One region of the Collinsella sp. AM12-1 genome, then DNA from elsewhere that is predicted to be linked to it. Evidence: riboswitches for the same ligand, from Rfam matches in the RefSeq annotation. Region 1 holds a riboswitch; the other holds the start of a gene.
The links. A riboswitch is a leader RNA that binds a small molecule or an ion and turns the genes downstream of it on or off. The one in region 1 is predicted to bind thiamine pyrophosphate.

Region 1 (16,032 bases):
TGCGTGCAGGGGCTTATGACTATGGCGCCCCGGGGGAATAAGGATGTGGCACGCCGCACCTTTGCGGGGCTTCGTGAGCTGAGGGATGAGCTGGAGGCGGCGCATCCCGATTTGAACCTGCCTGAGCTTTCCTGCGGCATGAGCGAGGACTTTGAGCCTGCCCTTGAGGAGGGCTCTACGCTCGTTCGCCTGGGCAGGGTAGTATTTAGCCCGGAGTTTGCAGTAAAATAAGGCTCTGAAGTGCGCACTGATTATCGGGGCGCCTGCACTAAACCGCGAGAGGACACAACCATGGGCTTCCTTGACGAGATTAAAAATAAGATGCACCTGGGCGGCCAGCAGGGTTACGACCAGGGTTATGGCCAGGACGACGACTACGGCTACGATGACGGCTATGACGATAGTTATCAGGGCAACGGCTACGGCGGTGCTTCGGGCGAGGGCTTCTACACCCAAGACGAGCCGAGCAACGGCCTGCTTGGTCAGACGCGCCGCGGTGAAGCTGAGTCGGTTGCCGTGTATACGCGCTCCGGTCAGCTGGTCGGCGATGACTCCCGCCATGCCACGACGTATAACCCGCCTTCGCGCTCGCAGGACAGCGTTGCGAGCGGTTATCGTCCTGGTGCCTATGACACGCCGTCGAGCTACGCCGAGAACACCCGCGCCCGTGCCGCCGCTGCACCCGCGCCTGCACCGAGCGATGCCTCGGCCTATGCGAGCAATATCATCAACGCCACGCCGCAGCTGCCGGCCTATGTCCTGCGCCCCGAGAGCTATGACGACGTGGAGACCGTGGTGCGCCGCGTTCGCACCAAGCAGCCTGTCGCACTGATTTTTGTGGGCGTACGCACCGAAGTTGCCAAGCGCGTCTTGGACTTCTCTTACGGCTTTGCCTGCGGTCTGGGCGCCACGGTCAAGGAGGTGGGCGACCGCGTGTTCATGGTGCTGCCCGCCGGTTGCGAGGTCAAAGATTCCGATCTCAAGAAGCTTCGTGCCGACGGCTACCTTAAGTAAAGACAAGACGAGGAGATTCCCATCAACATCTACACTATCGTCCAGCTGGTCAACACGCTGTTCAACTTCTATTCCACGCTCATTGTCGTCTACTGCTTTATGACGTGGATTCCCATGAAGCAGGGTGGTTTGCTTCAGGATATTGCTGCGGTGCTCGATAGCGTGTGCGGTCCGTGGCTCAACCTGTTCCGTCGTTTCATCCCGCCGATGGGCGGTATCGATTTTTCGCCGGTCGTTGCGATTATTGCGTTGCAGTTGGTGCAGAGGCTGGTTCTGCAGCTTCTTATAGGTATACTCGTATAGAACTGACTTAGTAACTTACGTCGGGCGTGTAGCGCCGAGGCGATGAAAAAGGAGACTTGTTATGGCTATTACCCCTGCAGACATCCAGGCTCAGACTTTCTCTGAGGCCAAGCGTGGCTACGATCCCGCCGAGGTCGACGTCTTCTTGGAGACGCTGTCCTCCGAGGTTGACGCTATGCTCGCTAAGATCGTCGACCTTAAGGGTCGCCTGACTGCTACCGAGCAGCAGCTTGCCGATGCGCAGGCTCAGCTTGCCCAGGCTCAGGATGCCACCGCCCAAGCCGTTCCTGCCGCCCCCGTGGCTGCTCCCGCCCCTGACTTCTCCGCTCAGGAGCGCCAGATTTCCGCTGCCCTGATCGCTGCCCAGCAGACCGCTGAGACCATCGTCAACGATGCCAACGAGAACGCTGAGCGTATCCGCAACGAGGCTGACGCTAAGGCCCGCGAGGTTATCCGCCAGGCTCTGACCGAGAAGCAGGCCGAGCTCGAGGAAATCGATCGTCTCAAGGCTTCCCGCGAGGAGTTCAAGGCCGAGTACCTCAAGCTCATCCAGCACTTCATGGACGATGCCCAGAACTCCTTCCCGGCCGACCTCATGGCCTCCACGCCGGTCGGTTCTGCCGCTTCTCCTGCGGTGACTGTTCCCGCTGAGCCGCTGCCCGTCGCTGACCCGGTTGTCCCCGTGGCCGATCCCTTTGCCCCGATCGACAACTTTGCTGCCGACGACCTGGACTAACATTCGGCCTACAATTTAGTGCCTAGAAAGGACCCGCAGCTTGCGGGTCCTTTTTTATGACTGTGCCGGGGTGCGTAACATAAAAAAACCGAGCCCTGCACATAGTGGCGCAGAACTCAGCGACGGGTGAGCGGTCAAGGGTAGATTTTAAGGTATGTCCAAAAACTACTTGAGGAGGAAGTTGGAGAGGGGAATAGTGCGGGCCTCGCGATGCTCGGGATCGGCGATGTGGTCGGCGGGATAGCCACAGACGAGCATGTGATAGGGATAGACGCCCTTGGGCAGATTGAACTGCTCCTGTGCCACCTCAGGCTTAAAATGGCATACCCAGCACGTTCCTAGGCCCTGCTCGGTGGCCTCCATCATCATCTGATCACACACGATGGACGTATCGATTTCACTGGAATTCATCTGGTCATACGGGCGTACCCAAGCATCATCGGTAACGCAGCAAATAAGGAAGATGAGCGGAGCGCCAAAGATAGACCCATCACGAGCAAACCGAGGCTGACAAGCAGCAGCCTTCTCCAACAGCTCAGGCGTATCCAGCACCATCACACGGGCTGGATGATTATTACAAGCAGAAGGAGCAATACGCCCAGCCTCAACAATGGCATCCACCACAGCCTGCTCAACAGGACGGTCCTCAAAAGAACGACAAGAATACCGACCACGAGCCAGATCCAAATAAGACATACAAGCCCTCCTAAAATTAAAAATCAAACAAACCAAAAGTAACCCAAAGAGTACCCAAAGCAGCAATCAGCCAAACGCTCATCAAGGGCCAAAGTGTCCGAACGGATACCAAAGGTCCCTTCAGCCAAACCCCCATCGCGCTAAATCTATCAGCCAAAGTTCCCAATGGTGGTACGTAAGGCGAAGGGCCGGCCACGGTTTACTTTCGAACGACTCTGCAAAGCAGCCGGAGTGAGAAAGCAAACCGTGGCCGGCCCTTCGCCGCCGGGACACGTACCCCCAATTAACTGTTCTTCATGACAATCGAATCCACGACATCGGCCACATTCTCGCAGCAGTCGGCGCAGTACTCCAGGAAGGCGTACACGTCACGCCAAGCGATGACCTCGAGCGGGTCCTTGCCGTTAACGTGCAGGTTACGCATGGCGTTGATATAGAGCTCGTCGGCCTCGGACTCGATGGTGTTGATCTGGATGACGAGCTCGCGCAGCGTTTTGGACTTGCGGTAGTTAGGCAGCTCGACCATCAGGTCTTTCATGGCGCGGCAGGCGTCGGTCACCTTGTGGGCGATCACGATGGCATCGGGATGGATGCTCTGGATGTTGGTGAAGTAGACGCGCTGCACGACGCCCTCGATACGGTCGAGCACGGTGTCGAGCGAGCAGCTCATCAGGTCCAGATCCTCGCGCTCAAGCGGGGTGATAAAGGCGGTGAGCAGGGCGTCCTCAAGCTCATGGTGCTTCTTGTCGGCCGCATGCTCGATCGCATGCATCTTGTCGAGCATATCGTGAATCTTTGCGGGATCGAAGTTCTCGAAAATCTTGATGAGCAACTCTGCGGCCTGGACAGCAAGGTCGGCGCAGGCGACGTAGTTGTCAAAGTAGAACGAATCGGGTTTCTTTGCCATGGGTGGGTCCTTTCGAGGTGAAGACGGGTGGGCGAAGTGTTGCGGTCCAGATGGACGTTCGGTTTGACTAGAGGAACATCATGAACAGCTTGGCCATGACAAAGCTGATGAGTCCGCAGGCGGGGAAGGTGAAGAACCAGGTGAACATCATGTCCTTGACGACGCCGAAGTTGATGGCCGAGAGGCGCTTGACGGCACCGACGCCCATGATGGCGCAGGTCTTGATGTGTGTGGAGGACACGGGGATGCCGGTAAGGGTGGCAAGCAGCAGGTTCGCGGCGCCCGCCAGGTCGGCGGAGAAGCCCTGGTACTTTTCGAGCTTGACCATGCTCTGGCCAACGGACTTGATGATGCGCTCGCCGCCCACGCTGGTGCCGATGCCCATGGTGGCCGAGCATAGCAGCATAATCCAGATGGGGATGCCGGCATCGCCGACGCTCGTCTGGCCGCTGGCAAAGGCCACGCCTAAAAAGAGCACGCCGATGAACTTCTGTCCATCCTGCGCGCCGTGCATAAAGCTCATGGCCGCAGCGCTCGCGATCTGAGCGTATTTAAAGAAGACATTGGCACGTCGCCTGTTGGCGGCGGCGAAAAGAATCGAGACGAGCTTGCACAGGACCCAGCCCATGACAAAGCCCAGACCGATGGAGAGCGCCAGGCCGTAGATGACCTTCATCCACTCGTGGACGTTGACGCTGCTCGCACCGCCGAGGGCGATGGCGGCACCGGTCAGGCCGGCGATAAGGCTGTGGCTTTGCGAGGTGGGGATGCCAAAACGCGACGCTGTGGCGCCGTAGACGACGATGGAGAACAGCGCCGCGCACAGACAGGCGAGCGCCATGGTGCTGTTTCCTCCAAAGTCGACAATATGGGAGATGGTGTTGGCGACGCTCGCGTTAAAGTGCGTCATGATGAGCACGCCAAGGAAGTTGAATGCGGCACTCATGAGAATAGCGGCGCGGGCGGGCATGCAACGCGTAGTGACGCAGGTCGCGATGGCGTTGGGTGCGTCGGTCCATCCATTGACGAAGATGGCGCCGAGCGCGAGGATCACGGTGACGGCAAGGACTGGGTTCGACACAAGTTGGCCGAGGAAGGTTGAGAACGTTACGTCCATATATGGGCTTTCTCGAAGTTTGCAGGCACGTTACAGAAACATGATAAATCGTATCACCTCCTGCGGGTTTCTTTACCGAGTTCTGATGGGAGCAGTGAATTTTTTGGCACTAAAAATGAATATTAGCCCTGTTGACCGTGGGTGTTCTTTTTGCTAACACACCATGCGGACACATGCGATCGCTCCGGCACCCCAAAACCACAGCCTGTTCGCTTTACAACATGCAAACATGCGTTCGATAATAGGAGGCATGGAATATCGACAGACAGATGGCAAAACTCGGCGCGTGCACAAGCAGTATGTGGACGTCGTGGCTCGCATCCTCGCGGGCGGACAGGTCGTGCCGGTCACCGTCTGCTGGGTCGACGGTCGTTGCTTTACGATTGACGAGATTGTCTCGACCACTGGGTTTGGCCTGACGGTTCACGGCATTCGTACGGCAACCTATAAGGTGCGTTTTGGCGGGCACGCGACCGAGTTGTATCTGGAGGACCAGGCGCGCGAACGGCCGGACGGCTCGCAGGCCCACGTGATGCGTTGGTGGGTCTGGGCGTTTGACCGCACGCTCGAGGGCGAGCGCCGTAGGTAGGGACGCACGGCGTTCGGGTACAATGGTAGGAATCTTGTCATCTGCTGCGCCGTCATTCGCGGCGCTTTTTGAAAGGACGAAGCTATGAACGATATCCAGGGCTATCAGAACGGCCCCGTCGAGACCGGCGCAAGCCGCGCCAAGGAGATGTCGCCGCGCGCGTACAATCTCGCCATGTCTGCCCTGATCTTCTTGGGCTTTTGCGCCATGGGCGCCGGCGCCTACTTTACGAGCACCATGTCGTTTGCGCGCATGATGATGAGCGGGGCCGCCCTGCCGCTGGTTTTTGGCTCGTTTATCCTGACCATTGTCGGCATCGTCATGATGTCAGCTGCCGCCAGCAAGCAGTCCGTGGGCCTGTCCCTTGTGGGCTACGTAATCTTTGCGAGTACCTTTGGCCTGACCGCGTCGTTTGGCCTTGCCAACTACGACCTGCCCACCATCAACACTGCCTTTATCGCCACGGCCGCCATCACCTTTGTCTTTGGCGCCTTGGGCGTGACGTTCCCCAAGTTTTTCCAGCGCGTATATGGCATCGGTTTTGGCATTCTGCTCGCCACGATTCTGGTTGAGATCGTGCTGATGTTCATGGGCGTCTCGCAGACCATCACCGACCTGATCGTGATCGTGGTGTTCGCCGGCTTTATTGGTTACGACACCTATGTTGCCACGACGGTGCCACCCACGCTGCCCAATGCGGTGCTCATGGCGTCCAACCTGTTCGTGGACATTATCAACGTGTTCCTGCGCATCCTGAACATCCTCGGTCGTCGCGACTAGCGCGGGGGATTGCAGCGTTTCTTGTCGGACGCGGTAAAACGATGCGAAAGGCGGTCCTGCGGGGCCGTCTTTTTTGTGCGCGGCGGGGTATCATGGATGGGAAAAAGCCGATAGCGGCAGCGACAGGAAAGGTGGCCACGTATGGCAGACGTCGACAACAGGAACCGTAACCGCAGGCCCAACCGCGCGGGACAGCCCAACCCCAAGCGCGAGGCCCGCGCCAAGGCCGCCGAGCGTCACGTGGCAACTGTGTCCGAGGCGTGTGCCAAGGATATCGAGCGCTCGCTTGCCGGCGTTCGCGAATTCGACGGTATGCCTGCCGGCTTTGTCGCGGCGATGAAGGCCAAGGCCCAGAAGGCTGCGGCTGCCGAGGAGCCGGTTGCCGAGGAGTCTGAGTCCGCTGAGGTTGCGTCCGCCGAGGCTGAGGTTGCGTCCGCCGAGGCTGAGGTTGCGGCTGAACCTGCGCCCGCAGAGGAGACCGACGAAGTCGAGTCCGCGCCTGCTGCTGAGGAGCCCGCTCCGGTCCTGCCCGAGGTCACTGTGCTTGATGCCTCCGCCACGCAGGCAATCCTCGATAACGGTCGCGGCTATGCGCAGTTCTGCGACATGGCCGTGCTCGCCTTTGCCTCGTTTACCAATCCGGGCGGTGGATATATTCAGGGTTATCTGGGCCAGGAGGCCACGCTGTGCGCCGATTCGTATCTGTACAACGTTCTCGATAAGCAGCGTAAGTGGTACGGCGAGAACCGTCGCCGCAACATCAACTGCGAGCTCTACCGCAACCGTGCGCTGGTGGTGCCTGCGGTGCGCTTCGACCGCAACCACGTGCATGCATACGCCGACGTGATCGTGGCCGCCGCGCCCAACGTTAGGCGCGCCCGCCAGGAGTATCGCGTGAGCGACGATGCTCTGCTGGATGCCCTGCGCGACCGCATCCGCTTTGTCCTTGCCATCTGCGATGAGCTTGGTCGCGAGAAGCTCGTGCTGGGTGCTTGGGGCTGCGAGAACAACGGCTTTGATGCCGAGGCCGTGGCCGAGCTCTTCCGCAAGGAGCTCGCGTCGGGCGACTTCAAGGTCAAGCAGGTCTTCTTTGCCGTGCCCTCTACGCGCTGGGATGAGGACTTTGCCAAGTTCGAGCACGTGCTGGCAAACTTCCCCGAGCGCAACGAGGAGTCCTATGCCCAGGTTGCCGCCCGCGCCGCAGCCGCTCGCGCCGCCGAGCAGGCCCAGACAGCAGTCGAGGATGATGAGGACGAGGATGACTGGCGCAAGTACCTGTAAGCGGTGCGCGCGATGTGATATGCCAAGCCGACGGGAGGGGTTGCCCCCGTCGGCTTTTTACTGAATGAGGAGCTCAAGATGAAAAACGTTCTGTGCTTTGGTGACAGCAACACCTATGGCTATGATCCGGCGGGCATGCGCGACGGTACCGCGGTGCGCTATGCGCAGGATGTGCGCTGGTGTGGCGTGGTCCAACGTGACTTAGGCGAGGGCTGGCATGTAATTGAAGAAGGCCTCAACGGCCGCACGACGGTACGCGACGACATGTGCCATCTGGACACTAACCTCAACGGCATTCGCGCGCTTCCGATGCTGCTCGAGGCCCATAAGCCGCTGGACGCCATTGTGATCATGCTGGGCACCAACGACTGTAAGACGGTCTTTAACGTGACAGCTTCCGATATCGCCCGTGGCGCCATGGCGCTGATTCGCGCCGTCCGCGCGTTTCCGTGGACCGACGCTGCGCCTTGCCCGCGCATCCTGCTGATGGCTCCTATCAAGATCAAGCCGCAGATCGCCGATGTATATATGACCGATTTTGACGAGCGTTCCGTCGAGGCATCTGAACATTTTGGCGAGTACTATGCGCACGTGGCCGAGCAGTTTGGCTGCGACTTTTTGAATGCCGCCGAGTTTGCCGAGCCGGGCGATATCGACTATCTGCATATGATGCCCGAAAGCCACGAGAGCTTGGGACATGCCGTGGCAGCCAAGCTCCAAGAGATGCTCGGTGAGTAGCACGGCCCCAAACCACCACAGAGTTCCCCTTGCGGGGGCTTGTTTCGTTTGTTTGTCTTGATCTGTAACAGTTCCAAGGCCGAAAACGGGCTAGATGTTACAGATTAAGATTATTTAGGTCGATATCGATTGTTTGTCTTGATCTGTAACATCTAGGGTCGATTTTGCCGAGTTACTGTTACAGATCGAGATGTTTGTGGGAGCCACCGCAAAGGTGCCTGTCCCCTTTGCGGCGGTTTTGGGCTGCGAATCTTAATATTGCCACATGTGATTGACGGGGCCGGAGCCTTTGCCCATGTTCAGGCCGGCGGCCAGAGCGCCGGTTAGGTAGGCCTTGCCGCCGTTGACGGCGTCGGCAAGATCCATGCCCTGGGCCAGCGCGCAGGCGATGGCGGACGAAAGCGTGCAGCCGGTGCCGTGTGTGTTGTCGGTCTCGATGCGCTTGTGGCGGAACCACGTGGTGAGCGGATCGCCCAGATGGTTGCCCTCGTCATCGAGTGGCGCGGGTTCGGCCAATACATCGTTAGCCTCGTTGACAAGATGCCCACCCTTAACGAGGGATGCGCAACCAAAGCGGCGGGTGAGGAGCATGGCAGCATTTTGCTGTGTGCGCTCGGAGTCGACCTCGTAGTCAAGCAGGGCCATGGCCTCGGGAATATTGGGCGTGATGACGGTTGCTAGTGGGAACAGGCGGCGGGTGAGCGCCTCGGCGGCATCTTCGGTAATCAGCCGTGCGCCCGAGGTGGCTACCATGACGGGGTCGACGACCACGTTTGTCGCGTTCCAGGCGCTCAGGCGGTCGGCGATAACCTCGATAATCTCGGCAGAGGAAACCATGCCGATCTTGACGGCGCTGGGGCGGATATCGTCAAATACGGCGTCGATCTGCGCAGCGACGATATCAGGGGAGATATTCTGCACGGCGGTGACACCGAGCGTGTTTTGTGCGGTGATGGCGGTGATGGCCGTCTCGGCATACAGGCGGTGCGCCGTGATGGTCTTGATGTCGGCCTGAATGCCGGCGCCACCGCTGGAATCGGATCCTGCGATGGACAGGACGGCAGGTACCTTACTGCGATCCATGTTTGCTCCCTTGTTCGGTCGGAATCAAATGGGTCTTTAAGCCAGCATTATAAAGATGCCCGGGCCGACTCTATGTCGAACCCGGGCGGGCGATGCAATCTTTACGCAAATGTAAGCAAATGTTCACACGTCAACAATTGACGAACACCATGTTACCGATTGTGGCTCCGGTGACGAGTTAGTCCTCCATGCCGAGGTCGATCGTCGTGCCTTCGAACACCTTGTTAACGGTGCGGACGGCGCACATCTTGCCGCACATGGTGCAGGTGCCCTCGGTGGCGGCGGGGGATTCTTCGTAGCGTTTCTTGCCGGTGACCGGGTCGAGAGCACACTTCCACATGGCATCCCAGTCGAGCTTGCGGCGTGCCTGGCCCATCTTGTCGTCCATGTCGCGGGCGTGCGGTACCTTCTTGGCGATATCGGCGGCGTGCGCGGCAATCTTAGTGGCCATGAGGCCATCGAGCACGTCCTGGGCGTTGGGCAGGCACAGGTGCTCGGCCGGCGTCACGTAGCACAGGAAGTCGGCACCGGAGCTGGCGGAGATGGCACCGCCGATGGCAGCGGTGATGTGGTCGTAACCCACGCCGATATCGGTCACCAGCGGCCCGAGCACATAGAACGGGGCGTTGTGGCACAGGCGCTTCTGCAGTTTCATGTTGGCGGCGATCTCGTCGAGCGCCATGTGACCCGGGCCCTCGACCATGACTTGGACGCCGGCGGCCCAAGCGCGCTTGCACAGCTTGCCCAGCTCGATCATCTCGGCGGTCTCGGTGGCGTCGTTGGAGTCGTAGAGGCAGCCCGGGCGGCAGGAGTCGCCGAGCGAAATCGTCACGTCGTACTCGTGGCAAATCTCGAGCAGCTCGTCAAAGTACTCGTAGAAGGGGTTTTCGTTGCCGGTGACCTCCATCCAGCCAAACAGCAGCGAGCCGCCGCGGCTCACGATGTTCATCAAGCGGCCGGTCTCCTTAAAGGTCTTGGTGACCGACTTGTTGATGCCGCAGTGGATGGTCATAAAGTCCACGCCGTCCTCGGCGTGCGCGCGCACGACCTCGAACAGGTCATCCTTGGTAAGCTTGACCAGCGGCTTTTCCATGTAGCCGATGGCGTCGTACATGGGGACGGTGCCCACCATGAGCGGCGTCTCGTCGATGAGCTGCTGGCGGAACTGGCGCGTCTTGCCCGAGTTGGAAAGGTCCATGATGGCGTCGGCGCCAAAGTCCTCGGCGATCTTGACCTTCTTCCATTCCTCGGCGGCATCGGCTTTATCGCCCGAGATGCCCAGGTTGACGTTGACCTTAGTAGACAGGCCCTCGCCGACACCAAAGGCGCGCATGCCTTTTTTGATGTGCACGATGTTGGCGGGAATGGCGATGCGGCCGTCGGCCACGCGCTCGCGGATGTACTCGGGGTCGCGATGCTCGCGCTCGGCGACTTCCTTCATCTGCGGCGTGATCTGCCCGGCGCGGGCGAAGTCGATTTGCGTGACGAGCTTGGGCTCGGTCTGTGTGCTCATTGGCACGGCTCCCTTCGTTGGCATTACCCATATCAGGTTTGCGGGTCAGGGCGGGCGCGCCCAGTCTCAGCCTGCCGTCTTGTCCTGCAAGCTCCCCGTTTATGTAATGGGCTCAAGTATAGCTCGAATGGGTACGATTGGCCTAACGAGCGTGCCTGTGGGGAGGCGAACATGGAAGACAAGCATCTATATCGAGAGACGCAATGGGATGTATCGGCCGAGGAAAGCCGTGCGCACCATGGCCTTGTCGCGATTGGTTTTGCGGTGCTTGCCGTGCTGGTGATTGCCTTTTGTATCTGGACGTTTGGCGGTCACGGCGGCGCTGCATGGGAGTTCGAGGCTGATGATAGCCTACCGATTATGACGGTGAGGAGTACTGGCGGTAATGCCAATACGCTCGCCGTTCCAGGCGACTATTGGTATCCGCGCGACGAGTTTGTGCAGCTGCAGTTGAGTGGTGGGTCGATTCCTGGTGAAGAAATCGAACGCGTGACTTACGACGTGGCGCTTAAAACGCTGACGGTGCAGCTCAAAGACCGGGGAGACGTCCCCACGACCATGGATATCGCCCTGACGGAATGGCGTCTGGAGCCTCCTGCGGGTGTTACGGTGTCCGAGGTCGAGCACGTAAAGATTACTTATCAAGATGGCTCGACGAGCGAGATTGCAAAGGCCGATGGCTTGGCGGAGTAACGGGGTGTTTGGAAACGGTGGGCCTATTGTGCCCGCGCGTTCATGAAAACCAGGGAGTCTTTGTCTGAAAGCTCGGGGATGTGACGATAGCCGATGTTGAATGCGGTAAGTTCGCTTGTATCCTCGAGCTTGTTTTCTGCCATCCACCGCACCATGGCGCCGCGCGCCTTTTTGCTGGCGGTCGAGCGCTGGATGGGCTTGCCGTTGCGGATGCCTTCGCCAAAGAGGCATGTGACGACCGTGGCGTCGCCCGCGAGGTGGGGCAGAACGGCTTTGGCATACTCTACGCTGGCGAGGTTGACGATCGTGGTGTTTGAGCCTGCCGGGGCGATAGCCCGCGCGAGCTTGTCGCTCCAAAACGCGTAGAGGTTTCGGGCATCGTCGACGGCGAGCTTCGCGCCCATCTCCAGTCGATACGGTTCAACGGCATGAAAGGGGCGTGCGCATCCGTAAAGGCCCGAGAGGATCCACAGATGGTCTTGCAGCCATGCGAGCTGTGCGGCATCCATGACCTCGGGCGCCATGCTCTGGTATTGAATGCCGTGATAGGACATGACGGCAGGGGAGAGGTGACGGGCGAGTGCGGGATTGTCAAGATCGCCGTTATTCAGGATGGGCCGGAACTCACGCAGGGTGTTGAGGCAAGGTCCCAGCAGTTTGTCACTCACGTTCCACAGCGCCTGCAGGCCGCCGCTGCCTTCATTCCGCTCGATATCTAGCAATGCGCGGTGGAGGCGAGCCGTCTCGTGCGCAGAGGGTGGAATGCCCTGGACTTCAAAAGCATCTTGGGCCGCGCGCATTTGCTTGGCGGGCGAAATGATGACCTGCAGCATGGACTCTCCTCTGCCAAGAAGGAAGTTGCGGTGGAATACGGTCTGTCTTGGCCGTTTATGGGCCAGTTTAGTCCGTATTTCACCGCAACTGATGAAGGGTCGGTTAGGCGCGCTCGAGGAAGGCCTTGTAGCCGCGATAGGCCTCGTAGATATCGGCCTTGTTAGCGACCTCCCACAGGGCGTGCATGGACAGGACGGCAACGCCGGAGTCGATGACGTTCATGCCGTACTCGGCCATGATGTAGGCGATGGTGCCGCCGCCGCCCGCGTTGACGCGGCCGAGCTCGCAGGTCTGGAAGTCAACGCCCGCCTCGTCCATGATGTCGCGGATGAGGGCCACGTACTCGGCGTCGGCGTCGTTGGAGCCGCCCTTGCCGCGGCTGCCCGTGTATTTGTTAAAGCACAGGCCGCGACCCATAAAGGCTGCGTTCTTGGTCTCGAACTTGCCGGCGTAGCCCGGGTCAAAGCCGGCGGACACGTCAGAGGAGAGCATGCGGCTGCGGGCGAGTGCGCGGCGCAGGGCCAGCGGGCTGCTCTCGCCGGCGAGCGTCATGATTTCGGCGACGGTGTTCTCGAAGAAACGGCTCGTCATGCCGGTGGCACCCACGGAGCCGATCTCCTCCTTGTCGACGATGAGCGTGATGCTCGTGCGCTCGACGTCTGCCACGTTGATCTGAGCGAGCATGGAGGGGTAGGCGCAGACGCGGTCGTCGTGGCCATAGCCCAAGATCATGGAGCGGTCGAGACCCATGTCGCGGGCGGGGCCGGCGGGCACGACCTCGATCTCGGCAGAGAGGAAGTCCTCCTCTTCGACGTCGTACTGTTCCTTGAGGATGTCCAGGAACATCTGTTTGACGGGCTCCTTGGGGGCGTCCTTGTCGTCCTCGTCAAACTTGACGGGGCGGCCGCCCACGATCACGTCGAGGATCTCGGCGTCGACGGCGTCCTTGGCGGGCTTGGCCATCTGCTCGCTCGAGAGGTGGATCAGCAGGTCGGAGATGGTAAAGACCGGATCGTCGGCCTTGTCGCCGATGTTGATGTCGACGGTGGTGCCGTCCTTTTTGCAGATGACGCCTACGAGCGCGAGCGGGGAAGCGACCCAGTGGTAGCTCTTGACGCCGCCATAGTAGTGCGTGTCGAGATAAGCCATGTCGCCGGCCTCGAAGGCGGGGTTCTGCTTAAGGTCCAGGCGCGGCGAGTCAACGTGGGCGCCCAGGATGTTAAAGCCCTGCTCGAGCGGGGCGGTGCCCAGGTTGACGAGCATGAGGTCCTTGCCGTGATTGGCGGCGTACACCTTGTCGCCGGCCTTGAGCGCGCGTCCCTCGGCGATCACAGTCTCCAGGTCGACGTATCCCGCCTCCTCGGCCATCTTGATACCGGTCTTGACGCACAGGCGCTCGGTCTTGTTCTCGCTCAAAAACTGCTTATAGCCGCGGCAAAGCTCCTCGAGCTCCTCGACTTGCTGTGGCGTGTACTTTTTCCATGCGCAGGGACGCTCCATGACGCAGGCTCCTTTCGGATCGATCGTGCTGGTTGATGTACCGTGAGCCATCGTATCACGCGCGGGCTCACGGTGGCGGGGGAGCTTGATGTGCGGTGGCCGCGGGGCGGGGAGCGTGTAAACTGGAGTGAGCAAACCGTGCCCAGTCCAAAGCGAGGTATTTAATATGTCTGACAAGCGCCGCACTTTTGCCGTTATCGACGGCAACTCGCTCATGCACCGCGCCTTCCACGCCGTGCCGCCCACCATGAACGCGCCGGACGGTCGCCCCACCAACGCGATCTTTGGCTTTCTGAACATGTTTCTTAAGATGATCGATGCCTTTAACCCCGACGGTGTGGTCGTGGCGTTTGACAAGGGCAAACCGCGCGTGCGCATGGAGATGCTGCCGCAGTATAAGGCGCAACGCCCGCCCATGGACCCCGATCTGCATGCGCAGTTTCCGATGATCAAGGAGCTGCTCGGTGCGCTCAATGTGCCGATTCTGCAGTCCGAGGGCTGGGAAGGCGATGACATCCTGGGCACTATGGCGCGCCTGGGCGAGCAGGCCGGCTGTGACATGCTGCTGGTGACCGGCGACCGTGACATGTATCAGCTTGTGACCGAGCACGTTAACGTGGTCTCGACTCGCAAGGGCCTGTCCGACGTGGCGATCATGACGCCCGAGAGCGTAGACGACCTGTATCACGGCATTACGCCGGCGCTCGTGCCCGATTTTTACGGTCTGAAGGGCGATACGTCGGACAACATTCCCGGCGTACCGGGCATCGGCCCCAAAAAGGCGAGTGCGCTCATTGCACAGTACGGCAGCCTGGACGAGGTCATTGCGCACGCTGACGAGGTCAAGGGCAAGATGGGCGAGAACCTGCGTGCACACATCGACGACGCGCTGCTGAGCCGTAAGGTGGCGACCATCCGCACCGATGCGCCCGTCGAGCTCGACTTTGACGCAACGTCCTTCCCGGCGTTTTCTGCCGACGAGGTGTCCGCGGCGCTGGGCACGCTCGGCATTACGGCCATGCAGAACCGTTTCCTCTCGCTGATTGGCGGCGAGGGTGGGGCTGCGGCCGCTGGCAGCGCGTTTGAGATGCCTGCCGTTTCGCGTGCCGCCGCCGGCGATGCCGACGCGCTTGGCGCCGTTGCGGCTGAGGTCTCCCGCGCGATTGATGCCGGCGAGTGGGTCGCCGCCGTGGTGGACGACGACAAGGAAGAGGGCGCGCTCTTTGGACTGACGCGCACGCTGTGGCTGGCGACGTCCAAGGGCCTGTTCGCGCTCGAGGAGGGCGACAGCGGTGCGGCGGCTGAGGTTGAGGGCTTCAACTTCGTCCGCGGCGTGATCGCTGGCGTGCTCGCGCGCCTGTTTATGGAGGGCCGTGTGGCGAGCCCGGATATGAAGGCGCTGCTGCATGAGCTTTCGCCCATTGATTCTTCTGAGCCCGAGCTTATGGATCCGCTGGCCGTCGATTCCACGCGCATCTTCGATACCGTGGTCGCCGCCTACCTGCTGGATTCCGACCGCTCCGAGTTTGATGAGGCGTATCTGGCTGATACCTATCTGCAGATGGCGCTGCCTGCGGCGCGCGGCGCGGAGGGTGCCGGCGAGCACGCTCCTGTTCCCGCTGCCCGCACTGCGGCCCTGACGCTGACGCTCGTGGCGCCGCTGCGCGACCGCATGGCCCGTGAGAACGCTGCCAACGTGTTCGATGGCATCGAGATGCCGCTCGTGCCGGTGCTTGCCAAGATGGAGCGCGCGGGCATGCTCGTGGATCCCGACCGCCTGCGTAATCTGTCCGAGGGCCTGGCGACCCAGATCACCGAGGTCGAGCGCAGCATTCGCGACCTAGCGGGTGATGAGACCTTTAATATTGGCAGTCCCATGCAGCTGTCGCATGTGCTCTTTGATGTGATGGGGCTTCCGACCAAGGGCCTCAAGAAGACTAAGCGCGGCTACTATTCGACCAACGCCAAGGTGCTGAGCGACCTTGCGCGTGACCACGAAATCGTGCGTCTGATCTTGGACTGGCGTGAGAAGTCTAAGATCAAATCCACCTATCTGGACACCCTGGGCCCGCTGCGCCGTGGTGACGGCCGTGTGCACACCACGTACAACCAGACCATCACGGCGACGGGGCGTCTGTCTTCGAGCGACCCCAATCTGCAAAATATTCCGACTCGCTCGGAGCTGGGGCGTACTGTCAAGACGGCGTTTTCGGCAGGCGAGGGAAGCGTCTTTTTGGCGGTGGACTAC
Region 2 (16,032 bases), on a different contig from region 1:
CGCCGTCGCATCGTCGATAAACGAGTACGGGATGTGGAACCCGCGGGGCACCACGCGAACCTGCTCGCCGTATCCAAAGCTCCAGTCGAGGTTGCGGCCCAGATACATGTGGCCGGAATTATCGGTAAATCGAATGCTCGTGCACATAGCGCCTCCTAGCTCAATGTTCTTACTAAGGTCATTGTCACCAAACAAAGGAGCGCTAAACAAAAAAGTCCGGACATGACAACAATGTCATACCCGGACTAAAAACGACGAGGTGCGGTGCTTTGGTCCCCTTAGACCAACTTTCCAAGACAGTGATCAATCATGTGCTGGATCATTTGCGCCTCAAAGCCTGCGTAATCGCGGCGGCACTCCTTCATCTTGCCGTCGACGATCTGGTCAAAGGCAACCTTGCACTTGATATAGCGCGTGGACTTGGTGACCTCCTCGTGCGTCAGGCAGCTCTCCTCCATCTTGCTGGCACCCAGGCCAAACACCAGACGGGGGTTGTAGAGCACGTGGGGCTCGCCGGCGTCGTCCAGGTAGACGCAAACCTTCTTGGTAACGCCAATCTGGTTAGCGGCAAGGCAGCCGGCATCGTCGAGCGACTTGATGGTATCGATCAGGTCCTGAGCAACCGACTCGTCCTCGACGGTCGCAACCTCGCAACGCTGGGACAGGATAGCCTCGTCGTGGCAAAGCTCTTTAATCATACGTTCCTCCATAGGGGTCGTTGTAACCGCTTAAGTATACGGTACCTACACAATTTCATGCGAAAGATACCGCCCGTCCGTTACAAACCGCCGAACATCAACATGTGAGGAACACCAACTTCACAAAGGCGATATAGTGGGTGGGTTCGTGTCAATCGGCCTAAACTCGGGGCCGAACAAGGAAAGGGTATGCATGGACGAACTTTTTCACGTCAGTGAGCGCAAGTCCACAATCGGGACCGAACTTCGCGCTGGACTGACAACATTCCTGGCGATGGCCTACATCATCGCCGTCAACCCCGCAGTGCTCTCGGGCGCCGGCATCGATGCGGGAGCGCTCGCCTGCGCCACTTGCCTGGGCGCCGGCATCATGACCATCTGCATGGGCATCTTCGCCAACCGTCCGCTCGCATGCGCGTCGGGCTTAGGCGTCAACGCGATGATCGCTGGAATCACCACCACCGTCTGCGGCGGTGACTGGCACGTGGCCATGAGCGTCATCTTCCTTGAGGGCGTCGTCATCTTGCTGCTCGTGCTTTGTGGCCTGCGCGAGGCCATCATGGACGCCATCCCGGTTGTCCTGCGTCACGCCATCTCGGTGGGTCTGGGCCTGTTCATCGCCATGATTGGCCTGTGCGATGCCGGCATTATCACCGCTGGCGCCGGTACACTCGTCGGTCTGGGCGACATCACCTCCCCCACCTTCATCGTCGGCATCATCTCCATCCTGGTGACGGTCGCCCTCGCCTGCCGCAACGTCCCCGGCTCGCTGCTCATCGGCATCATCGTCGCCGTTATCGCCGGTATCCCCCTGGGTGTGACCCAGGCTCCGACCGGCATCATCGCCCCGCTCGACTTCTCGAGCATCGGCGGCCCCATCGCCGACGCCGGCGGCGTGCCCGCCATCGTCAAGGTCCTTACCGACCCCACGCTCCTCGTCATCTCGTTCTCGCTGCTCATGAGTGACTTCTTCGACACCATGGGCACCGCGATGGCCGTGGCCAAGCAGGGCGAGTTCCTCACCGACGACGGCAACGTCGAGAATATCAAGGAGATCCTGATCGTCGACTCCGCCGCCGCTGCTGTGGGCGGTTTCATGGGCGTCTCCTCCATCACCACCTTCGTCGAGTCCACTTCCGGCGCCGCCGACGGTGGCCGCACGGGCCTCACCTCCGTCACCACCGGCGTGCTGTTCATTCTCGCCGCGTTCTTCTCCCCCATCGTCACCATCGTTTCCAGCGCCGCCACCTGCGGTGCTCTGGTCTACGTTGGCTACCTCATGATGAGCGAGGCCTCCGAGATCGACTGGTCCGACGTGTCGCAGGGTTTCCCGGCGTTCATGATTGTCGCCGGCGTACCCTTCACCTACTCCATCTCTGCCGGCATTGGCCTGGGCTTTATCGCCTACGTGATCGTCGCGCTCTTTAAGGGCGAGGCCTCCAAGATCAAGCCGCTCATGTGGATTGCAGCCCTTGCCTTCCTCGTCTACTTCTTCGTGGCGTAACGGCGCAGTCTGCCAAAGCAGAACACAAAAGCGCGGAGTCGCATCGAGCGGCTCCGCGCTTTTCTTTTAAAGCCAGGCAACGCACGGACGCGCGATGTATTGCTTCCCAAGTTTTGGACATTTTGCCCTCCAAACGGCACTACCGCCGGCTACATCCTGCAGATATGCTGGGCGTAATCGCATAGGCCCTATGAGGATGGGAGCAACCATGGCCGCCCTGTTCACGACCCCCAAGCGCAATGACAAAACCTCTGGAGCCCATTTTATCGAGCCCGACGCACGCCGTCGCACGCTGCTCGCACACGGCAGCTGGCGCCGCGTGACACACCGCATCGTCGTGGGCGCCGTATGCGCGCTCACGGCAAGCTCGCTGCTCATGCCGAGCGTCTCACTCGCGGCCGAGTGGGTCAACGTCGGCGGCACTCAGTACAACACTGCAGCAGGCGACGAGGCCGGCACCTGGGCCTGGGACGGCGCCGACGACATGAAGCTCAACGGCTATAACGGCGGCGCGATCGAGGCAGCGGGCAAGCTCAACGTGAGCTACGAGGGCAACAACACCGTCACTAACGACGACGGCCGCGGCATCAAGGTTAAGGATGGCGCGAACGAGAACGCCGAGCTTAATATTCAGGGCGACGCGTCCAGCACGCTCAACGTGGCATCTTCTCGTGACGCCATCACTTCCGTCGGCAACATCAACATCGACGGCGCTGGCACTGTCAACGCCACGAGCACCGAGCACGATGCCATCGATGCCGGGGGCGATGTCGCCATCAAGGGCTCGGGAAACGTTAACGCCACGGGCGATTCGGATGGCATCAGGGCCGACGGCAACATCACGATCGACAACAGCGGAACCGTCACCGCCAAGGCCACCGAGGATCAGGGTATCGATGCTAACGAGAACCTCATCATAAAGGGCGGCGGCAAGGTAGAGGCAAGCTCTATCGAGGACAATGCGATTTGGGCCGACGGCAGTATCGAGATCTCGGGTGGCAGCCAGGTCAAGGCAAGCTCCGAGGAAGACGCCGCCATCGACGGTAAAAACAGCCTCACGGTCACGAACGCTTCCCTCAACGCAGGTGGCGTTGGGTATGGCATCTATGTCTACAAGGGCATCACGCTCGATGGCGCGACCGTGACGGTCCGCGCAAGCTCAGATGGCGGGGAAGTCAGCGCACTCTTCACCGATGAGGACGACATCGTCATCAAGAACGGCTCGACTGTGGATGCGCTCGCAGAAGGCAGGTTCTCGGTTGCAATCTCCACCAGTAATTTCTACTCCGGCGAAGCGGGTGGCCATATCTACATCAGCGACTCCGTTGTCAAGGCCATAGCCCGCTATGCCGAGACCGGCGGCGACGGCCCCGACCACTACAGTGGAGACCAAAACGACGAAATCATCCCTGAGTCCGAGGGCCTGAACATCGGCATCTTCGCGCAGACCAGCGAGGGCATCACGCCCGCGACCATCTCGATCGTCCGCAGCAGGGTCACGGCCGAGGGAGACACGGCGGCAATCTTCGCCCTTGCCATGAGCGCGGACGGCAAGGCGATCGGCACCATCGAAATCGAAGGAGCCACCATCCAGACGCCTGAAGGCGGCAAGGTCATTGACTATCGCAACAAGGAAGAACTCAGCGACGGCATCGTCTACGAGGCGGGTCAAACCATCGGCACGGGCGACGCCGTGATCGACTCCCCCTACAACGAAGCAGTCGCCAAGCACACGCTCATCGCGCCTCCCGAGGAGACCAAACCCGAGGAAAAGCCCGGCGAGACCAAGCCGGGTTCCAAGTCCGAGGGCGCGAAGACGATCAAGACCGTTGCAGTTGCAGCCACGGGAGCCAAGACCGCCGGCAAACTCGCGGCAACCGGCGACGCCTCGAGCGCAGCCATCATAGCGACCGCCCTTGTAGGAACGGCCGCTATCGTCACAGGCGCCCTGGCGAGTCGCAAACGCTCGTAAACACTTTTTCGCACAGGACGGGTGGATCGCGGCTCTTGCCTTCCCCGTCTACTTCTTCGTAGCGTAAGGGCAAGGCTGCAAAAGCTGAACAATAAAGCGCGGAGTCGCCATGCGGCCCCGCGCTTTTCTTTTAGCGTCGGTCCCTGCGCCGGCGTGCGGCCTATTTCTCCCCCATTTTGGCCATTTTGCCCTCCAAACGGCACTACCGCCGGCAACATCCAGCAGATACGCTGAATCTAGCCGTATAGGCCCTATGAGAACGGGAGCAACCATGGCAGCCTTGTTCACGACCCCCAAACGCAATGACACTACCGCCGGAACCCATGTTGCCGAACCCGACGTTCGCCGTCGCATAGGACTCGCGCACGGCAGCTGGCGCCGCGTGACGCGCCGCATCGTCGTAGGCGCCGTGTGCGCGCTCACGGTGAGCTCGCTGCTCATGCCGAGCGTCTCGCTCGCGGCGGAATGGGTCAAGGTCGGCGAAACCAAATACAACGCCGGCACTGCGGCGGGCGACGAGACCGGCACCTGGTCGTGGGACGGCGCCGACGACTTGAAGCTCAACAACTATAACGGCGGCGAGATCCAGGCCGCAGGCAAGCTCAACGTGAATTACTCGGGAAACAACATCGTCACTGCCGACTGGATCGAAGGCATCAAGGCTTCTCATGGCAAGAATGAGAACGCCGAGCTCAATATCCAAGGCGACGCGGGCAGCACGCTCAGCGTGACATCTACTGAGGACGCTATCCTCTCCACGGGTAATATCAACATCGACGGAGCCGGATCCGTCAACGCCACGAGCGCTGGGTTTGATGCCATCGACGCCGAGGGCGATCTCGCTATCAAAGGTTCGGGCAACGTCAACGCCACGGGCGTATCGGATGGCATCAGGGCAAACGGCAATATCACGATTGACGACAGCGGGGCCGTCACCGCCAGGGCTACCAAGGACAAGGGTATCGGAACCGACAAGAACCTCACCATCAAGGGTGGCGGCACAGTCGAGGCAAGCTCAGCCGATGGTGAGGCCATTTGGAGCGGCGGCAACATCAATATCTCGGACGGCAGCCAGGTCAAGGCGAGCTCCGAGAAAGACGCCGCCGTCGAGGCCAAGGGCAGCCTCGCAGCCACAAACGCCTCCCTCAACGCAAACGGTGTTGAATATGGCGTCTATGCCCACAAGGGCATCACACTCGATCATGCAAACGTGACAGTCCGCACAAGTAAAGGCAGATACGGTGGCGCCATTGCCCTCTTCACCTACCAAGACGATATCGTCGTCAAGAACGGCTCCACCGTGGACGCGTTTGCGGAAGGCGAGGTTTCGGCTGCATTCTCCACCAGAAACGATCGACCCAACGAGGAGGGTGGCCACATCTACATCAGCGACTCCGTTGTCAAGGCCATAGCCCGCTATGTCGAGAACGGCGACGGCCCCATCCCCTACAGCGAAAACCAAGATGGTGAGACGAGCCCCGAGCCCCAAGGCGAGAACATCGGCATCATCGCCCAGACCAGCGAGGGCGTCACACCCGCAGTCATCTCGATCATCCGCAGCAAGGTAACGGCCGAAGGAGATACAGCGGCAATCTTTGCCCGTGCCATGAGCGCTGACGGCAAGACAATCGGCACCATCAAGATTGAGGACGCCGCCATCCAGACGCCCGAAGGCGGCAAGGTCATTGACTATCGCAAGCTCCGTGACGGCATCTACGAGGCAGGCCAAGCCATCGGCACGGGCGACGCTGTGATCGACTCCCCCTATAACGAAGCTGTCGCCAAGAGCATGGTCATCGCACCTCCCGAGGTAGCCAAGCCGGAAGACCCCAAGCCCGACGAGACCAAGCCCGCAGAAAGCAAGCCCGCGGAGTCCAAGCAGAACCCCAAGCCTGAGGGCTCAAAGCCGACCAAGGCCGTTGCGGCTTCAATCACGAAAGCCAAGACTACCGGCGCGCTCGCGGCAACCGGCGACACCTCGGGTGCGGCCATCGTGGCAACCGTCCTTGCGGGAACAGCTGCTATCGCCGCAGGCACCATGGCGAGCCGCAAGCGCTCTTAGACGCCTCTGCGCACATGGCAGCTCCCGCGAAGGCCCCGAGTCCCAGCACCGTTTAACAACGCCACCGCCGAGCTCCCCTCCGGCGGTGGCGTTTTCCATATGCGTCCGCAGGGTATGCACGAGATTGTCTTTGGTCTAGCCCAATCTGCATGAGCCGGCGTGCGACAATGGGGGCCGTCGATATCACAACGCCGAGAGAAGCCCGTCATGGAAGCGTATCAAAAGCAGATAACCGTTCATGCACAGCATGCCGAAAGCGCACCAGTCATCTATCTTCCCGTGGTCATGGGCGACGGCACGGAGGTTTATGAACGCTGCCGAGAGCTCAACTGCCCGCCCTTCACGCTTGTCGGCATTGGCAGCCTCAACTGGAATCGCGAGCTGAGCCCCTGGGGATGCGACGGAACCGTGCGCGATGCCGAGCCCTTTGGCGGTCAGGCATCCGGATTTCTCGATGAGCTGTTGAACTGGATAATCCCAGAGGCCGAGTCGTCGCTTCCTCAGCCGCCCACCTGGCGCGGCATTGCCGGCTACTCGCTCGCGGGCCTCTTCGCGCTCTGGTCCCTCTGGCAAACCGACGCCTTTAGCCGCGCCGCAAGCGCATCGGGGTCGTTGTGGTTTCCCGACTTTGTCGATCGCGCCAGCACGACCCCTTTTGCCGGCAACCCGCAGGCCGTCTATCTGTCACTCGGCAAAAAGGAAACCAAGACGCCCAACCGCATGATGCGGCATGTACTCGACGACACGCGCGCCATGGAAAAACTGCTCGGCGAACGTGGTATTCCCACGACGCTGGAGCTCAACCCCGGCAACCACTTTGCCCAAACCGACTTGCGCATGGCCCGCGGCATCCACTGGATACTGACGCATTAAAAATGGCGCCCACGCGTGCATACGCATGGGCGCCATTTATTTTGTTTTAGCTGAACGCAGCCGCTACTTAGCAGCCTCCTCGAGCTCGGAGACATCAAACTCGAAGTCATTACCCGGCAGAATCGCGTTGAGCACAATACCCACCAGCGAGCCAACGGCAAGGCCCGAGAGCGAAATCGTCACGCCGCCCAGCTCCAGCACGATGGCACCGGCGGTGCTGTACGCAATGCCGAGCGAAAGCACGAGTACCAGAGCGGCCACCAGCACGTTGCGGTTGTTCTGGAAATCGACCTGGTTCTCAATGAGGTTGCGTACGCCCACGGCACTGATCATGCCATAGAGCACGAGCGACACGCCACCGATAACGCATGCCGGCATGGCGGCGATTACGGCAGCGAACTTGGGGCAGAACGAAAGCACGATGGCGCAGCACGCGGCAATGCGAATCACGCGCGGGTCGAACACGCGCGTCAGGGCGAGCACGCCGGTGTTCTCGCCATACGTGGTGTTGGCCGGAGCGCCAAAGAGCGACGCCAGAATCGTGGCGAGACCATCGCCGAGCAGCGTGCGATGCAGGCCGGGATCGGCAATGTAGTTGCGCTCACAGGTGGAGCCAATAGCGGAGATATCACCGATATGCTCGATCATGGTCGCGAAAGCCAGCGGCATGATGGTGATGATGGCCGTCGTGGCAAGACCGCTATCGAACTGCGGGCCAAAGAGCGCAAACACGGTGTTGTCCCACACGATGGGAAGACCGACCCACGGCGCGGCGGCAACGCCCGAAAAATCAACCTCACCCAACGCGGCCGCAACGGCATAGCTCACCACGACGCCCAGCAGAATCGGCACAATCTTGACCATGCCGCGGCCCCAGATGTTGCAGATGACGATCACTGCCACGGCGATAACGGCGACGAGCCAATTGGTCTGGCAGTTGGCAATGGCGGAGCTTGCCAGGATCAAGCCGATGGAAATGACGATAGGACCAGTCACCACCGGCGGGAAGAAGCGCATGACGCGCTTGGCACCAAACGCGCGGAAGAGTGCCGCGAGTACCGGATAGAGTAGACCGGCGCAGGCAACGCCCAGGCAAGCGTAGGGCAAAAGCTCGGCTTCACCGTTCGGCGCAATGGCAGCATAGCCTGCGATAAAGGCAAACGACGATCCCAGGAATGCAGGGACCTTACCGCGCGACAGGAAGTGGAACAGCAGGGTGCCCAAGCCGGCAAACAATAGTGTTGCCGATACCGAGAGGCCGGTGAGCACAGGCACCAGCACGGTGGCGCCAAACATGGCAAACAGGTGCTGCAGACCGAGCAAAAACATGCGCGGGCGGCCGAGCGACGATGCATCGTAGATGGCATCGGTGACGGCGGGCGTCGAAGACTGGGACATGGATGTCCTTTCGAATGGAAGGGCGATCGGGCATATCGGATAACCTGCCCGAACGATACGATCCGAACCATTGTACGCGATACGCCATGTCTCGCATGCGCCGTCACCTGCGAACGTTACCGCTATTTCCAAACGCGCTCGGCAACGCGCTTGACCAGCGCGATCTTTGCCCATTGCTCGTCCTCGGTCAGCTTGTTGCCAATCTCGCAGCTGGCAAAGCCACACTGCGGAGACAGATACAGGTTCTCGAGCGGCACATACTTTGCCGCCTCGTGAATACGCTCGACGATGGCATCCTCGTCCTCGAGCTCTGCCGCCTTGGTGGTCACCAGGCCCAACACGACCTTCTTGCCGGGGGCAACGTACTTGAGCGGCTCAAAGCCACCGGCACGCGGCGTATCGAACTCAAGATAGAACGCATCGACGTTCTCGTGTGCGAACAGGTACGGCGCGATGGGGTCATAGCCGCCCTCGAAGGCATAGGTAGAGTGGTAGTTACCACGGCACACGTGCGTGTTAATGACAAGGTCATCGGGCTTGCCCTCGATGGCGGCGTTGTTGAGCGCCACGCCCAGCTCACTCACCTTTTGCAGATCAACCGGGCTCATACCGGTCTTTGCCACGAAATCGGTGTCGCAGTAGATACCCCAGGTACAGTCATCAAACTGGATGTTGCGGCAGCCCGCGGCATACAGGTCGGCAATCACGGTGCGGTATGCTGCGGCAATGGCATCGGCGAGCTCTTCGTCGGTCTTGTAGACGGCGTGCAGACTCTCCTGCTGGCCATCGCAGCGGTCGAGCGTGACTTCGGAGAACGTCTGGATCGGTGCCGGAATGGTCTGGCGCGCAATCTGGCCCTCCCCCTCGAGCGCCTTGACAAATTTGAAGTGCTCGACGAACGGATGATTCTCGCCGTTAATGGGACCGGTTACCACGGCAGTGTCGGCGGTAGTCTCCTCATCGTGGAACATATAGCCTGTACGCGAGGTGCGACGCTCGACGCCGTTCAGCCCCCACATAAAATCGAGGTGCCAGTAGCTGCGGCGGAACTCGCCATCGGTAATCACCTGCAGGCCGGCAGCCTTTTGCCTGTCCACTAGGTCGCGAATGGCCTCATCCTCGACGGCCTTAAGCCCCTCGGCGTCAAGCGTGCCTGCCGCATAGGCAGCGCGGGCATCCTTTACGGCCTGCGGACGAAGAAAGCTGCCGACGATATCGGCACGAAACGGCGCGTTCGGTTGAATCGAAGTGCTCATAGATATCTCCCTTTGCATTGGTTGCTTTACTGGGACAGAGTATGAGCGCTCATATGGACATCGTAAAATATATGTTTATAACAGTTTGATATAGATGTTTCCTATATCAGTTTGGACTGCCATAAAGAGATTTGACCCGCGCAGAACGCAGCAGTCTAGATGTGCTGACGAATCGCGTCGATATAGGCCTGCCCATAGCGCGTGAGCGTCGTGTTCTTGCGCGTGATAATGCCGATCTCCATGTATTCGTCCACATCGAGCGGAATCGAGATAATACCGGGGCCATTGAGCTCGTGGCTAATCACGCCCGAACACACCGTGTAGCCGTTAAGGCCCATAGCTAGGTTGAACAGCGTCGCACGGTCGCGCACGCGGATATTCTTGCGACGCTCAAAGGTCGAGGTCAGCTCCTCAGAATAATAAAACGAGTTATAGCTGCCCTGCTCATAGGACAGGAACGGGTAGTCTTCCAGATCCTCTAGCGTCACGCTGGAGCGGTCCGCCAACGGATGGTCGGCGCAGACGAAGACATGCGGCGTGGCGCAGAAGAGCCCTTCGAACACGAGCTCGTTGGCCACCAGCATGCGCTCGATGACCTCGCGGTTGTGCTCGGACAGATATAGGATGCCCAGCTCGCTTTTCATGTGCGCGACATCCTCGATAATCTCGTGGGTCTGCTCCTCGCGCAGGGTAAAGTCGTAGCGCGCGGCATCGAACTCGCGGATTACATCGACAAACGCATTAACGGCAAAGGAATAATGCTGGCAGCTCACACTAAAGTGCGGCACCTGCTCGGACGCGCCCTTGTACTTGCCTTCGAGCAGATCCGCCTGATCGAGCACCTGGCGCGCGTAGCCCAAGAAGGTCTCGCCCTCCTCGGACACAATGACACCCTTGTTGGTGCGCTCAAAGATGTGCACACCCATCTCGTTTTCGAGATCGCGGATCGACGCGGTAATCGAAGGCTGCGACACAAAGAGCCGGCGCGAGGCCTCGGTGATGCTGCCGCATTCGGCAACTTTGACGACATACCTGAGCTGTTGAAGCTTCATGATGGCCTCCCTAGACGTCCGCGAAACCCGAACCCGCCGCATCTGCCTGACGCATAAACGACGGCATCTCCCCCGTCGCGGCGCAGGCGGCAATCTGATGCAGAGCCCCGGCAACCGCATCGTCTGCCGCAGCGCCGATATGCCAGCGCGCGGCAGCCGTGACGGCCTCGTTGGCATTGGCGACTGTAACGGAGTTGGGGACGGCACCGATCATGGGCAGGTCGTTATCGGAATCGCCAAATACGGCCACCTCGTCGGACGTCAGGTCCAAAGCGCGCGCCAGCTCCAGCGCAGCGCAACCCTTGTCCCAACCTGCTGGAAGAATGTCGAACAGGCGCACACGATTGTTGGGAAACACGAGCGAGAGTTCCGGCACCTCAGCGGCAACGCGCTCGCGTAGCTCCGCGAGCTCCTCACGCGAACGAGCACTCCAGATATTCGCCTTGAACACCGACGCGTCATCGACGACAGGACGGCACGGGGCCTCTTCGCCCTTGAGCCATGCGTTGCCGCCCGACTCCATGGCGCGGCGCACGCGCTCGGGGTCACTCGTCACACAATAGGCATCGTTGCCCCAAAAGTCATCACCCAGGCCGTAGACCTTCAGATACGTATCGTCGGTCTCTTGCTCCAAGTAGTCAGCCAAGCGCATAAGGGCGGCGTTGTCGGTCGCATGCGAGGCTACCACCTCGCCGTCCACAAACATGACCTGGCCGTTGCAGAACGCGCCGGTCGAGAAGCACTCGGCGCGATTGCGGAACATCCAGCCCATCGCGGAGGGCTGGCGACCCGAAACCGGGCCAAAGTGCAGACCCGCCGCCTGCATGGCATGAATGCCCTCGATGGCGTAGTCGCTGGCGCCGTCATGCCCGGCTGGAATCAGCGTATCGTCCATATCGGTCAGCACAAGTTTAATCATAAGGCCCCCTCGGTCATTCTTAATCCCGTCTATTGTACCGACCTGCCAAAAAGAGACAGGTTTATATTGGCAGGTTTTATCTGGGAAAACGCAAAGCCCCAGTTGTTACCTGCCAAAATAAACCTGTCCCTTTTTGGCAGGTGCGCTAGTATAGGGAACAACAGATTCGATGCGGGAGTGCCGGCGGTGCAAACCACAAGGCTGAGAGGGCATGGGGCCCAATCCTTTGAACCTGTCAGTTAATGCTGGCGTAGGGAGCATGCCGCCTTTTTAGGGGCGCTGTCTATGCACAGCGCCCCTTTTCTATGCCAAGGAGGCATGTGCAGTGATCGATTCGAAACAGCTCAAGCAAAACGTGGTCAAGGCCGTGGAGGAGATTCGTGCCAACAATCCGATGGCGGGCTCCATCACCAACACGGTGACGATTGACTTTGTCGCCAACGCGCAGCTCGCCGTGGGCGGATCGGCCGCCATGGTCTATCTGCCCGACGAGGGCGAGGCGCTCGTTGCCGGCGGCGGCGCCATCTATCTGAACATGGGCACACTCTTCCCCATCTACGAGCAGACGATTCCCCGCGCGGCCAAGGCGGCACACGACGCCGGCAAGCCCTGGGTGCTCGATCCGGTGGGCCTGGGCATCGGCAGCCTGCGCACCCAACTGGTAAACGAACTCAAGCAGTACAAACCCGCCATCGTGCGCGGCAATGCCTCCGAGATTATCGCGCTCGCCGGCCTGTGGGGCCTTGAGGGCGAAGCGGCCGATCTGAGTCGCGTGCGCGGTGTCGATACCACCGACACGGTCGACGCCGCCCGCGATGCCGCCGTGGCGCTCGCTCGCTACACCGGCGGCGCCGTTGTGGTCTCGGGCGAAGTCGACCTGATTACCGACGGCACGACCGTGGCCAAATCCCACGGCGGCAGCCCGCTCATGTCCAAGATTACCGGCTGCGGTTGCTCGCAGGGCGGCGTGCTGGCCGTGTACGCCTGCGCTGCCGATCCGTTTACGGCAGCCGTCTGCGGTACCGCCGTCTACAACGTCGCCGGCACGCGTGCCGCCGCCGTCGCCGATGCCCCGGCAAGCTTTAAGGTCGCCTTTATCGACGAGCTCTACCGCGCAACCGCCCAAGACATCGCCGATAACCAACTCGAGCTCGAGGAGGCATAAGCCATGTCCGAGCCCGCAACCAATGCCGGCATGAACACGCTCGTCGCTGTGGCCATCGCCCCGTGCGGCACCGGCGATGAACTGTCCGCCGAGGTCGCCGAGGTCGTGCGCGTCATTCGCGAGAGCGGCCTTCCCAACCGCACCACCTCGATGTTCACCGAGATCGAGGGCGACTGGGACGAGGTCATGCAGGTCGTGCGCGACGCGACCTTTGTGTTAGCGAACAAGGGCATCCGAACCGAAGTCGTGCTCAAAGCCGATATTCGACCTGGATTTACCGACACCATGACCGGCAAACTCGAGCGCATGGAAGCGCAGATCAAAAAGCAGGAGGAAGCACGATGAGCATCCGCGACAACCTTGATATCTCGGCCTATCTGGTGCTCGGCCCCGAAAACACCCTCGGACGCCCCGTGGGCGATGTGGTGGCCCAGGCGCTCGACGCCGGCTTTACCTGCATTCAGGTGCGCTCCAAGGTGGCAAGCGCCCGCGAGATCATTGCGCTGACCGGCGACGCCGCGCAGGCAATCGCACAGGCCGGCAAGACCGGTCAGGTCGCCTTGCTGATCGATGACCGCCTTGACTGCGTACTCGCCGCACGCGAGCAGGGCATTGCGGTCGACGGCGTGCACGTGGGCCAGAGCGATATTCCCGTCGAGGTCTGTCGCAAGCTGCTGGGCCCCGACGCCATCGTGGGCCTTTCGGCCCGTTGCGAGGAAATGCTCGAGTACGTCAAGACCGCCGACATGAGTCTGGTCGACTACCTGGGCATCGGCCCGCTCCACGAGACCGAGACCAAGCGCGACTGCGGACGCGCAGCCGATGGCTCCATCATCACCAAGAGCTTTGAGGACCTGGCCGCACTCCACGCGGCAAGCCCCGTGCCCATCGTGGTGGGCGGCGGCGTTAAGACGGCCGACTTGCCGCAGCTTAAGGCAACCGGCGTCGACGGCTTCTTTGTGGTGAGCGCCGTCTGCAGCGCCGACGATCCCTACGCCGCGGCCAAGGAGCTTGTCGACACCTGGCAGCAGGCATAGGCATAGGCCGAACAGCTGATTCGCAGCCTCATATCTTCAGCAATGGAAAGCGCATCCCAGTTTGGGCCTCCATTCCGGGATGCGCTTTCCGTATGCGACCCTTACCCCGCCAGATACGCTTCCAACGCCGGCAAAGTCGCCTCTGCATCGTGGCGGCCGACCTGGTAGATGCGCTCGAGCTCATCCGGTTCGCGGCACAGCGACGGCACCTTCACCGATTCGCTCGGCCGCACCACAAAGATTTCCCCGGCAGCCTCTCGACGTGCCAGGTCATCGAGCGTGGCATTGTAGACCTCATGCCGATGCTCAAGCGCTGCAACAAACTCCGGATAGTGACGGAACACGCGCCGCAGCATGGGCATCACGCTGTTGGGCTGCTTCACAAAGCCCGCCGGCTGCGTGAGTACCACGATATTGCGGTCATACCCCTGCGCAAACAGCCATGCGCTGGGAATAGAATCAGCCACGCCACCATCCAGATACTTATGCCCGTCAATAGCAACGGGACGCGTCGCCACAGGAATCGCCGACGATGCCCGGATCCACTCGATATCCCGCTCGTCGCCATAGGGCAGGTCGTGGTAGACGGCCTTGCCCGTCTCGATATCGGTGCACACGCACGTAAACCGCATGGGGCAGGCGCGATACGCCTCCAGGTCGATGGGATCGCGCTCGATGGGCACCTCGTGATAGGCAAAATCGGCATTGAACATATCGCCGGTTCGCAGCCAGCTGGTCACGCTCGCATAGCGTTTGTCGGCGCAATAGGCCTTGTTATAGCGAATGGCGCGGCCGATCTGGCGCGATTTAAAGTTGTAGCCAAATGCCGCGCCCGCCGAGACGCCCACCATATGGTCGCAGGTCAAACCGTGCTCCATCCAAACGTCGAGCACGCCCGCCGTATACATACCGCGGTAGCCGCCTCCCTCGAGCGCCAGCCCCACCGTGCGCGTCATATTTGACTGTGCCATGCGACCATCTCCGTTCCTGCGTTTTAAAACGGAACAAGTATACCCATCAACAAATATCGTCTCAGTCGCATTTTCATCGAACATCGTCGCGTTACCGTTTGGCGAATAATGGCCGCCCGCAACATGGGCACCCCTACATAATTCCATACACTTGTTTATACTACTCAGTAGTTATCAGCCGAGAGCACGAACCGACAAATAAACCCAACGACGCAGCAAGGCGGGGGCTTGGAAACACGCAAGGCGTTGAGCAGCAACGCATGTGCACAACGAGCTCGCCCGACGCAATCCGCCCCGACCTCAGAAAGCCGCTTACAGTATGGATAACGCCAGCAATAATACCGAAACGCTCGAAAAGACCATCCGTGACCTTCTGGAGCGTCAGGACGATCTGATCAGGACCGCCTTTACCGACGAGCTCACCGGACTTGGCAACCGCGGCGGCTTTACCCGTTCCTTAGAGGAACTCTGGGAGCAGGAACTGCCCGTGACCATGGCGTTTATCGACATCGATAACCTTAAGCACTGCAACGACATCTTTGGACATGACGAGTGCAACCGCTATATCTTGCAGGTGAGCCTCTATCTCAAACTGTATATGAAGGTGGACGAGGCGGCATTTCGTCTGGGGGGCGACGAGTTCGCCATCCTATCTACGATTGCGACCGAGGACGACCTTGCCGAACGTCTGGAACACTGCCGAACGGTACTGCTCGAAAACAACGCTTCCAAGATGCCTCACTCGTTTAGCTACGGAGTGGCACACGCCGACCCCGCCCTGGGCGAAGCCCCCAATCGCTTGACGAACGATGCCGATCATCGCATGTACGACTACAAGCTACGTCATGCCGTGCACCTTGATCGACGCAATATCGCACAAGCCCACACCGACGACTTCGAAATAAGCGATCGCATTTTCGACGCCCTTTCGATGCTCAACGAAGGCCGATATTTCTTTATCGAGAACTTGGACAAACATCGAACCCTTTGGTCACAAGGCGCCTTGCGCGATCTTGGTCTTCCTTCGGAGCATATAGACAACTGCCACGATTACTGGAAAACGCGTGTCCATCCCGATGACCTTGAGGCCTATACCAACGACATCGACCAAATCTATGACGGCTC

Region 2: linked by a shared signal. The riboswitch ahead of thiM (hydroxyethylthiazole kinase) and the one ahead of thiC (phosphomethylpyrimidine synthase ThiC) in region 1 are both predicted to bind thiamine pyrophosphate.

What each region holds. Positions count from the first base shown of each region.
Region 1 is NZ_QRLS01000002.1:167,286-183,317, reverse strand. Features, by position in the region: gene DW136_RS02230 (YggS family pyridoxal phosphate-dependent enzyme) at 1-231, shown strand, start outside; gene DW136_RS02225 (cell division protein SepF) at 292-1,014, shown strand; gene DW136_RS02220 (YggT family protein) at 1,030-1,317, shown strand; gene DW136_RS02215 (DivIVA domain-containing protein) at 1,379-2,053, shown strand; gene DW136_RS02210 (nitroreductase family protein) at 2,219-2,749, opposite strand; gene DW136_RS02205 (DUF47 domain-containing protein) at 3,033-3,656, opposite strand; gene DW136_RS02200 (inorganic phosphate transporter) at 3,724-4,773, opposite strand; gene DW136_RS02195 (hypothetical protein) at 5,024-5,362, shown strand; gene DW136_RS02190 (Bax inhibitor-1 family protein) at 5,447-6,142, shown strand; gene DW136_RS02185 (TIGR02452 family protein) at 6,284-7,423, shown strand; gene DW136_RS02180 (SGNH/GDSL hydrolase family protein) at 7,502-8,161, shown strand; gene thiD (bifunctional hydroxymethylpyrimidine kinase/phosphomethylpyrimidine kinase) at 8,414-9,244, opposite strand; gene thiC (phosphomethylpyrimidine synthase ThiC) at 9,423-10,757, opposite strand; TPP riboswitch at 10,750-10,865, opposite strand; gene DW136_RS02165 (hypothetical protein) at 10,929-11,450, shown strand; gene DW136_RS02160 (YaaA family protein) at 11,474-12,283, opposite strand; gene DW136_RS02155 (aminopeptidase) at 12,387-13,784, opposite strand; gene polA (DNA polymerase I) at 13,951-16,032, shown strand, end outside.
Region 2 is NZ_QRLS01000003.1:83,077-99,108, forward strand. Features, by position in the region: gene bsh (choloylglycine hydrolase) at 1-147, opposite strand, end outside; gene DW136_RS02700 (peptide deformylase) at 279-698, opposite strand; gene DW136_RS02705 (NCS2 family permease) at 892-2,202, shown strand; gene DW136_RS02710 (carbohydrate-binding domain-containing protein) at 2,411-4,174, shown strand; gene DW136_RS02715 (carbohydrate-binding domain-containing protein) at 4,446-6,236, shown strand; gene DW136_RS02720 (alpha/beta hydrolase) at 6,444-7,109, shown strand; gene DW136_RS02725 (uracil-xanthine permease family protein) at 7,173-8,507, opposite strand; gene DW136_RS02730 (5-methyltetrahydropteroyltriglutamate--homocysteine S-methyltransferase) at 8,630-9,763, opposite strand; gene DW136_RS02735 (LysR family transcriptional regulator) at 9,919-10,815, opposite strand; gene DW136_RS02740 (HAD-IIB family hydrolase) at 10,826-11,734, opposite strand; TPP riboswitch at 11,898-12,008, shown strand; gene thiM (hydroxyethylthiazole kinase) at 12,060-12,899, shown strand; gene DW136_RS02750 (thiamine-binding protein) at 12,903-13,244, shown strand; gene DW136_RS02755 (thiamine phosphate synthase) at 13,241-13,936, shown strand; gene DW136_RS02760 (patatin family protein) at 14,038-14,907, opposite strand; gene DW136_RS02765 (EAL domain-containing protein) at 15,227-16,032, shown strand, end outside.